Rhodoligotrophos defluvii: one gene and its partners. The protein of the gene in region 3 interacts with the protein of the main gene of each other region in a pairwise test. Links are inferred from orthologs where the notes say so. Each region holds a gene or a part of one and is shown on either strand. Other genes may lie near its edges. The genes, in order: sfsA, E4P09_RS09160 and E4P09_RS04940.

Region 1 (3,100 bases), on a different replicon or contig from region 3:
CGCTGGCGTGCATCGCCCAGCGACATACGCAGCGCCGCCGCCTGCAGCACCTTGATGTCGAAGGCCACGCTCTCGCCCACCCCCGGCACCTCCATGAGCCGTTCGGGCTTGGCGCTGAACACTTCCGCAAAGGTGCCGAACTTGTCGATGAGCGCCTTGGCCACCGGCTTGGTGTCGCGCCGGGGCATGGAGCGGAACAGAATGAGTTCCAGGAGCTCGTAATCGGCCAAGCTGTCCGGGCCCCGCGTGCGGAACCGCTCCCGCAGCCGCTCGCGATGGCCCACATAATGTGGCTGCCCGTCCTGCAGCTCCTCGGCCATGCCTCCAGCCCCCGTTGCCGTCGCGGCCGGGGAAGACTACCCGCTCAATTCCCGGCCGTGTAGGGGGGACAATGCAAGCCTTTAGGGGAGAGTGTAAAGATCTCGCAGCCGGTTTCGGTCACGCCCACCGCGTGCTCGAACTGGGCGGAGAGCGAGCGGTCGCGGGTGACCGCTGTCCAGCCGTCCGCAAGGATCTTTACATGCGGCCGGCCGAGATTGATCATCGGCTCGATGGTGAAGAACATGCCGGGCTTCAATAGGACGCCCTCGCCGGGGCGGCCATAATGCAGAATATTCGGCGTGTCATGGAAGACGCGGCCGAGGCCATGACCGCAGAAATCACGCACCACGCTGCAGCGCTCGGCCTCCGCATAGGTCTGGATGGCATGGCCGATATCCCCGGTGGTGGCCCCGGGACGCACCGCGGCGACACCTCTCATCAGCGCGTTGTGCGTGACCTCCATCAGCCGCTCGGCCTTGCGGGAAACCTCGCCCACCCCGTACATGCGGCTGGTATCCCCATGCCAGCCATCGACGATCAGCGTCACGTCGATATTGACGATGTCGCCCTCCCGCAGCGGCCGCTCGCCGGGAATGCCATGGCAGACCACGTGGTTGATGGAGGTGCAGATCGACTTAGTGAAGCCGCGATATTGCAGCGAGGCGGAGACCGCATTGTTGTCCAGGGTGAATTCAAGCGCCAGCCGGTCGAGATAAGCCGTCGTGACGCCCGGCTGCACATATTCGGTGAGCATGTCGAGCGCTTCGGCCGCGAGCCGGCCAGCCTTGCGCATGCCGGCAAAATCCTCCGGGCGGTAAAGCTTGATCTCGCCCGTGTTCACGGCAGGCGCGATAGTGGCGTCGACGTAGCTGACCATAGAGCTTACCCTGGTGCGAGGCCGCAACTTGAACCTAGGTCGGAACCCGGGCCCGCGGAGCGGCTCGAAGCCTAGCCTGAGCCTGGCGCGGAGCCTCGGCCCTTGCAGAAATGATGGTTCGTTCCTCAAAAGGCAACCGGCGATTGATCACAATTTCATCGAGCGCAACCCTGCAGTCATAGACGAGGCATTCCACGCCGGCGCTGCGCGCTTCTGAAAACCCGCGCGCATAGGCCGGATCGAGATCGGCCGCCAGGGCGAAGGCCTGACAATCGTTCCGCTGCACCACAAACAGCATGACGGCCCTGTCGCCGGCTGCCACCCTGTCCGCGAGCTCGACCAGATGCTTCGCGCCCCGCGACGTCACGCAGTCGGGAAACTCCGCCAGTCCCGGCATGCGTGACAGGTGCACGTTCTTCACCTCCACATAGCACGGCTTCCGTTGCCCAGATGTCAACAGGAGATCGATGCGGCTGTTGCGTCCGTAGCGCACCTCGCGCCGGATGCGGTCATAGCCCGCAAGCTCGGGGATCAGTCCTGCGGCAATCGCCTCCGCGGCAATCTGGTTGGGATTTGCCGTATTGATCCCCACCCGGCCGGTAAAAGGTGAGGCGAGCTCAAGCAGCTGCCAGGAATAGGCGAGCTTGCGCCTGGGATCGCCAGACCGTGTCAGCCAGACCACCGTATCCGGTGCGATCAGGCCCATCATCGAGCCTGGATTGGCGCAATGGGCGGTGACCACCTCGCCGGTGTCGAGAACGACGTCGGCAAGGAAGCGCTTGTAGCGGCGGATCAGGCGGCCGCGATAGAGGGGCGTGGGAAGTTTCATGACGCCGCACCGTAAGGTGCTTGCACCGACGCCGCAACATGTCCGATCTGCGCATCGGGTACTTGCTCAAGTCGGTGCGATCTGCTTCCGATGGGGCGGTGGATGGAGGCTTTAGCGCATGAGCACGCCAGAGAGGGTGACCGCGGCGGTTCTGGTGATCGGTGACGAAATCCTGTCCGGGCGCACCAAGGACAAGAATCTCGGCTACATCGCGGAATACCTGACGCGCATCGGCATCGATCTTTGCGAAGCACGGGTCGTGCCCGACATCGAGGATGAGATCGTGGCCGCGCTCGATGCCTTGCGTGCCCGTTATACTTATGTCTTCACCACAGGCGGGATCGGTCCGACCCATGACGACATCACCGCGGATGCGGTGGCGCGCGCCTTCGGCACCGGCATTTCCATCAACGAGGAGGCGGTCTCGATGCTGCTCGAGCGGATCCCGCGGGACGAGCTGAACGAGGCGCGCCTGCGTATGGCGCGCATTCCCCATGGCGCCAGTCTCATTCCGAACCCGGTCAGCAAGGCGCCGGGCTTCCGCATCGGCAATGTCTTCGTGATGGCGGGGGTGCCGGCGATCATGCAGGCCATGCTCGATCAAGTGGCCCCCACGCTCGATACCGGCGTGCCGATCATTTCCGAGATGATCGAGGTGCGCGAGAAGGAGGGCGACGTGGCAGCGCCCTTGCGCCGGATCCAGGAGGCATTCCTTAGCGTGCAGATCGGCTCCTATCCCTTCTTCGAGGATGGGGTCTACGGCACGCGCATCGTGGTGCGCGGCCGCGATGCGATGGAGGTCAGGCGGGCGGCGGATGCGGTGAACGCGATGGCTTCCTCTCTTGCAGCAGCACGCGAAGCACCCCATAAGGCGGGTTAACGCGCGACGTGAGGCCCGAAAATGATCGCGCGCAAGACTGTGCGGACGTGGCGGAATCGGTAGACGCACCGGACTTAAAATCCGTTCCTCGCAAGAGGGTGGGGGTTCGAGTCCCCCCGTCCGCACCAGACCTGGCGTGCCGAGATCCACAGCCAGGCTAGCCTAGTCTAGAACGTACTGTTGACTACGCCCC
Region 2 (2,936 bases), on a different replicon or contig from region 3:
GATCCGTGATTTCGACCGCCAGAAGAAGGTGATCGCGGCCGTGTGCCATGGCCCCTGGCTCTTGATCGAGACCGGCATCATCAAGAATCGCAAGGCCACCTCCTACAAGTCGATCAAGACCGACATGCTGAATGCCGGTGCCCAATGGGTCGACCAGCCTGTGGTTACGGACCAGGGCATTATCACCAGCCGCAACCCGGGAGATCTGGAGGCCTTCTCCAACAAGATCGCCGAGGAGATCCTCGAGGGGCGCCACATGCAGCGGCAGAGCGCCTCCTCGCAGGCAGCAGAGTGAGGCCTCGCTCCGGCCAGTCGGCCCCCGGCCAGCCGGGGACCGGCAAGCCGGTAAGGCTGAGGCGCGCGCGTGGCCGCCGCATGAGCAGCGCATGATCCCGAGCCGAAGGCTGGCGGGATGAGGTGGAAAGCACCTGTTCCCTTGACCGGCTTTCGGTTCGCAGAGATGACGCTTACACGCGCCCGAGCGGATCCGGGCCGAATCGGTTCGGCCCGGGGGTGCCTTCGAGCAGCCCGAGATTGATCAGTGCCCAAAGGAAACCGACCACGGGAATGAACAGCAGCAGCACCCACCAGCCGCTCTGGTCGCGGTCGTGGCAGCGCTTGATATGGATGCAGAGGGTCAAGAACAGGAGAACGAGATTGGTGAGATAGGCCAGCAGACCATCGGAGCCAAACAGCAGATAGCCGATGAACGACAGCACGAGCACGGCCAGCATGCCGAGCCACCACAAGGCCCGCCCGATCCGTCCCTGGTAATCGAGCAGCAGAAACTTCCAATCGATCGACGTCATATCCCCTCCGCCAGCGCCACCTTGGAATGCGATCCATTGGCGCTCACCTTCTATAGAACGCAGCGAGAAGCAGCTCGGCCTTTGCCTGGAAGCCTAAGCATTTTTCGAGCGAAGTGGATACCGGTTCGCGTGAAGAAAATGCGACCAAGCAAGACCTTGATCTGCGGTTCCGCGATTCGAAGAAAAGCGGAAATGCTCAAGAGCTTTTCGCCTGCTCACCTCTGCCCCTCGGCGGCAGGGAACAGCGCGACCCGGCTGAAGGTCAGCCCGACCTGCTGGCCGACCCGCAGATTGATCAAGGCCGCAGAGTCCGCTTCCACCACCGACGAGCCGTCGGCCAGCGCGATTTCCGCGCGCCGGAGTGCCCCGTGCCGGCGAATGGCGCGCACCACCCCCGGCAGGTCGCCCGGCGATCTCGGCCCCAGCAGGATGTCTTGCGGGCGCACGAAAACCGTATAGCGCCCGTCCCGGGGCACCTCGACCGGCAGCTTGATCGGCCGCTCATACAGCAGGGCGTCGCCCTTTTCCACCTGGACCACGAATCGGCTCGCCTCGCCGATGAACCCGGCGACGAAGGCGGTTGCGGGCTCGTCATAGATTTCGTCCGGCGTGCCCACCTGCTCGATGCGGCCATTGCTCATGACCACCACCCGATCGGCGAGTTCCAGAGCCTCGTCCTGATCGTGGGTCACGAACACCGTGGTATGGCCGGTCTGGTCATGCAGCTCGCGCAGCCACCGCCTGAGGTCCTTGCGCACCTTGGCATCCAGCGCCCCGAACGGCTCGTCCAGCAGCAGGATGCGCGGCTCGATGGCCAGCGCGCGGGCCAGCGCCACCCGCTGCCGCTGACCGCCCGAGAGCTGCGCCGGATAGCGCTTCTCAAACCCCTCGAGCTGAACAAGGCGGATGAGATTGAGCGCGCGCTCGCGAATGTCCCGCCGTGACGGACGCGTTCCCCCGGGCCTCACCTTGAGGCCGAAGGCGACGTTGTCCAGCACGGTCATATGGCGGAACAGCGCGTAATGCTGGAAGACGAAGCCCACATTGCGTTCCTGCACCGACAAGCGCAGCGCATCCTCGTCCCCGAAGAGAACGCGGCCGCCACTCGGCTCGTCGAGCCCGCCCAGAATGCGCAGCAGCGTGGTCTTGCCGGAACCGGACGGCCCTAGCAGGGCGATGAGCTCGCCCGGCCTGATCGCCAGGGAAACGTCGTGCAGGGCGGGCGTGTCGCCGAACGACTTGCGCACCCCCTCCACGGTCACGGCAATCGGCTGGCCCCACGCGCCGGCAGCCTTCGGCTTCGGCTGCGCGGTGGCTTCTGCCTCGAAGGCGGCAATGAACGGGTTCGCAATCGCATCAGCAGCCATAATGCCCATCCTCAGTGCCGCACCGTGCCCGCCAGCTCGGCAGCAAAGCGCCATTCCAGGAATGTTTTCACCACCAGCGTCACCAGCGCAAGCAAAGCCAGCAGCGAGGCCACCGCAAAGGCCGCCACAAAAGCATACTCGTTGTAAAGGATTTCCACATGCAGCGGCATGGTGTTCGTCTCGCCCCGGATATGGCCCGACACCACCGAAACCGCGCCGAACTCTCCCATCGCCCGCGCATTGCAGAGCAGCACGCCGTAGAGCAGGGCCCATTTTGCGTTGGGAATGGTGATGAACAGAAAGGTCTGCCAGCCCCGCGCGCCCAGGGATAGCGCGGCTTCCTCGTCCTGCTTGCCCTGGTCCTGCATCAGCGGGATCAGCTCGCGGGCAACGAACGGGAAAGTGACGAAGATCGTCGCCAGCACGATGCCCGGCACCGCGAAGATGATGGTGATCCCGTGCTCCTGCAGCCAGGGCCCGAGATAGCCATGGGCCCCGAACAGCAACACGTAGATCATGCCCGAAATCACGGGAGAGACCGAGAACGGCAGGTCGATCAGGGTGGTGAGCAGGCTCTTGCCCTTGAACTCGAACTTGGCGATGGCCCATGAGGCGGCAAGGCCGAAGACGAGATTGGCCGGCACCGCGATGGCGGCCACCAGCAGCGTCAGTCGGATGGCGGCCAGCGTGTCCGGCTCGGTGATCGCCTCCATATAGGCCGCAAGGCCCTGGCGCAGCGCCTCCGCGAACACCAGCACCA
Region 3 (3,153 bases):
CCAGTCAGGTCGATGGCGACCACGTCTTCGGCCTTGGAATCATCAAGTGAATCGCGAACCTCGGCCACCAGTTTCGAAATACTGCCTTCGGGCAGCACTCCAGTTTCCACACGATGCACGGCATCGTATCCATCTGCACGAACTGTCAGAGCTATGATCCTTTCCCGGCGTCAGCGCCCGATTCGCGCAATCAGGCGCCACGGTTCCACGACACGATAGGTTACGCACGCGTTAACGCCACGATCTTCAACCTCGTTCTGACTCTGTTAGATTAGCGCCCTTCGTTCGATGTGCAATAGGCCGGCTGCAACACAAGCGCCGAATAGAGCCGCACTGTTTCTATTTTGCTGCCGGGCGGCGGCGCAGGGCCGTGGAGCTGTCGGAGCGGCGGGGAATGGGAATGAAGCACCAGGCGGGCGTTGGATGGCCAGGCAAGGCGGCGCTGTCGCTGGCGTCCAGCCGGAACGGCGCGAGCCGTTGCGCCGCCGGCGAATGCAAGGCTTGCAGAGTGTAGCCAGGGCGGTCGAACACGGCGAGCGGCAGCGCCTGGGGAATCCGCAGCCAGTTGTGCCAGCGGTGCAGGGTCGCGAAGCTGTCGGCGCCCATCACCCAGGCGAAACGGGCGCGAGCCAGCAACGGCCGCAGCGCGCGCAAGGTGGCGGCGGTGTTGGTGGTACCAAGCTGCCGTTCGAAAGTCATGATCTTGATCCTGGGATGATGGACCAGCTTGCGAGAAAGCGCGACACGGCGCTCGAAATCGTCGGTTTCGGATGGGTCCTTCAGGGGGTTCTGAGGCGAGACCAGCCACCAGAGCTCATCGAGGCGCAGGCGTTTCAAGGCCTCATTCGCAATGGCCAGATGGCCGGCATGGGCGGGATTGAAGGAGCCACCGAAGATGCCGATGCGCATGCCGGGGCTGACCGCGGGGAACGGCAGGGGGAGACGGCTCATGCCAGGTCAGGCCCTGCTCAAGGGCGAGTCTGGCCGCTGCCGCGGACCACGTATTTGAACGTGGTCAGCTGCTCCACGCCCACGGGGCCACGCGCATGCAGCTTGCCGGTGGCGATGCCGATCTCTGCCCCCATGCCGAATTCGCCGCCATCGGCGAATTGCGTGGAGGCATTGTGCAGCACGATGGCGCTGTCCACCGCGCCGAGGAAATGCTCGGCTGTGGCCTCGTCATCGGTGATGATCGCGTCCGTATGCTGCGAGCCGTAGCGGGCGATATGGTCGATGGCCGCGTCGACCCCATCCACGACCCGCATGGACACGATGGCATCGAGATATTCGGTGGACCAGTCCGCTTCGGTGGCAGGCCTCACGCGAGGGTCGGCCGCCCGCGTTTCGCGGCAGCCGCGCACCTCGCAGCCGGATTGGATCAGGGTTTCGATCAGCGGCTTGAGGTGGCGGTCGGCGCCGGCACGGTCGACCAGCAGGGTTTCAGCGGCGCCGCAAATGCCGGTGCGGCGCATCTTGGCGTTGAGCACCACGTCGCGGGCCATCTTCGGATCGGCCGCCTTGTCCACATAAACGTGGCAGATGCCCTCGAGATGGCTGAATACGGGTACACGCGCCTCGGCCTGAACCCGGGCGACCAGGCTCTTGCCGCCGCGGGGGATGATCAGGTCGATATTGCCGTCGAGGCCGGCCAGCATCATGCCGACCGCCGCGCGGTCGCTGCTGGGCACCAGCTGAATGGCGGCGCGCGGCAGCCCCGCCTTTGCGAGACCTGCGGCCAGGCAATCGGCTATGGCGCGGCTGCTTTCGAAGCTGTCGGAGCCGCCGCGCAGAACGGCGGCATTTCCCGCCTTCAGGCAGAGCGCGCCGGCATCTGCCGTCACATTAGGGCGGCTCTCATAGATCACGCCGATCACACCGATGGGCGTCCTTACCCTGGAGATGGCGAGGCCATTGGGCCGGGTCCATTCGGCGATGGTCTCTCCCACCGGGTCGGGAAGCGCTGCGATCTCCTCGAGCCCGCGGGCCATGGCCTCGATGCGTGCCTCGGTGAGCTGCAGGCGGTCGAGGAAGGACGGCGCCAGCTTTGCGGCCTTGGCTCGCCCCATATCGGCGTCGTTGGCCGCCAGAATGGCTGTTTGGGCGGCGCGGATCTCGGCCGCCATGCCGAGGAGCGCCATATTCTTCGCGCTGGTCGGCGTGCGCGCCAGCACGGCCGCGGCCGCCCGCGTCGCCTGTCCAATCTCGGCCATGGACGCCGCAAGCGAAGGCGTGTCTGCGGCCACCTCAGCCAGCTTCATGATGCAAGCTCCCAATGATGACGAGATCGTCGCGGTGCACCATCTCGTCGCGACCGCGCCAGCCGAGTCGCTGCTCGATCTCGTGGCTGCGGGCGCCGGCAATGCGCTCCGCCTCGTCCCGGTCGTAGGCAACCAGGCCGCGCGCGATCTCTACCCCCGACAAGGCACAGATGCTTACTGTATCGCCCCGCGCGAAGGATCCGTCCACCCGTTTCACGCCGGCGGGCAGGAGGCTGCGGCCATCAAGCAGCGCGTTGACCGCGCCCTGATCCACGATCAGCCTGCCGGCGGGCTCGAGCGCGCCGGCAATCCACCGCTTGCGCGAGGCAACCGGTGATGCGCTGGACAGGAACCAGGTGCACGGCGCCCCGGCATCGATGCGGCGCAAGGGATTTAGGTGGCGGCCGGAGGCGATCACCATATGCGCGCCGGCACCGACGGCGATGCGCGCGGCCTCGATCTTGGTGATCATTCCGCCGGAGCCGACGCCGCTCACCGGCTTGCCGGCCATAGCCATGATCTCGGGCGTGATCTCGTGCACTTCGGCGACCAACCGCGCGTCGGCGCCGGCGCCGGGGGCAGCGGTATAAAGGCCGTCCACATCCGACAGCAGCACCAGGCAATCGGCCGACATCATGCTGCTGACCCGGGCGGCGAGGCGGTCATTGTCGCCATAGCGGATCTCGGTGGTGGCCACCGTGTCATTCTCGTTGATGACCGGTACGGCGCCCTGCTTGAGCAGCGTGCCGACGGTGGAGCGCGCGTTGAGATAGCGGCGGCGCTCTTCCGTGTCCTTGAGGGTGAGCAGGATCTGGGCCGCCACATAGCCGTGCTCGGCCAGGATCTGCTGATAAGCCCGGGCCAGCGCGATCTGGCCGACGGCGGCAGCCGCTTG

Evidence for each region.
Region 1: the proteins of E4P09_RS04940 (region 3) and sfsA interact in binary tests that used the Escherichia coli proteins (3 or more experiments, as listed by UniProt). The link is inferred for Rhodoligotrophos defluvii from one-to-one orthologs.
Region 2: the proteins of E4P09_RS04940 (region 3) and E4P09_RS09160 interact in binary tests that used the Escherichia coli proteins (3 or more experiments, as listed by UniProt). The link is inferred for Rhodoligotrophos defluvii from one-to-one orthologs.

What each region holds. Positions count from the first base shown.
Region 1 is NZ_SZZM01000005.1:195,526-198,625, forward strand. Bases 131-3,077 are described here. They hold sfsA (DNA/RNA nuclease SfsA), read right to left. Parts: upstream 2,028-3,077; coding sequence 1,233-2,027; downstream 131-1,232. Other genes in these bases: radC (RadC family protein), read right to left, coding at 131-320; map (type I methionyl aminopeptidase), read right to left, coding at 365-1,198; E4P09_RS20030 (competence/damage-inducible protein A), read left to right, coding at 2,146-2,907; E4P09_RS20040 (SDR family oxidoreductase), read right to left, coding at 3,075-3,077. In the rest of the region: more of radC, read right to left, coding at 1-130; more of E4P09_RS20040, read right to left, coding at 3,078-3,100. UniProt on the Escherichia coli protein: Binds to DNA non-specifically. Could be a regulatory factor involved in maltose metabolism.
Region 2 is NZ_SZZM01000002.1:7,746-10,681, forward strand. Bases 52-2,834 are described here. They hold E4P09_RS09160 (sulfate/molybdate ABC transporter ATP-binding protein), read right to left. Parts: upstream 2,078-2,834; coding sequence 1,025-2,077; downstream 52-1,024. Other genes in these bases: E4P09_RS09150 (type 1 glutamine amidotransferase domain-containing protein), read left to right, coding at 52-295; E4P09_RS09155 (DUF805 domain-containing protein), read right to left, coding at 468-809; cysW (sulfate ABC transporter permease subunit CysW), read right to left, coding at 2,188-2,834. Also shown: more of E4P09_RS09150, read left to right, coding at 1-51; more of cysW, read right to left, coding at 2,835-2,936. UniProt on the Escherichia coli protein: Part of the ABC transporter complex CysAWTP involved in sulfate/thiosulfate import. Responsible for energy coupling to the transport system.
Region 3 is NZ_SZZM01000001.1:1,030,146-1,033,298, reverse strand. The notes cover bases 114-3,113. They hold E4P09_RS04940 (glutamate-5-semialdehyde dehydrogenase), read right to left. Parts: upstream 2,259-3,113; coding sequence 969-2,258; downstream 114-968. Other genes in these bases: proB (glutamate 5-kinase), read right to left, coding at 2,245-3,113; E4P09_RS04945 (nicotinate-nucleotide adenylyltransferase), read right to left, coding at 340-951. Also shown: rsfS (ribosome silencing factor), read right to left, coding at 1-98; more of proB, read right to left, coding at 3,114-3,153. UniProt on the Escherichia coli protein: Catalyzes the NADPH-dependent reduction of L-glutamate 5-phosphate into L-glutamate 5-semialdehyde and phosphate. The product spontaneously undergoes cyclization to form 1-pyrroline-5-carboxylate.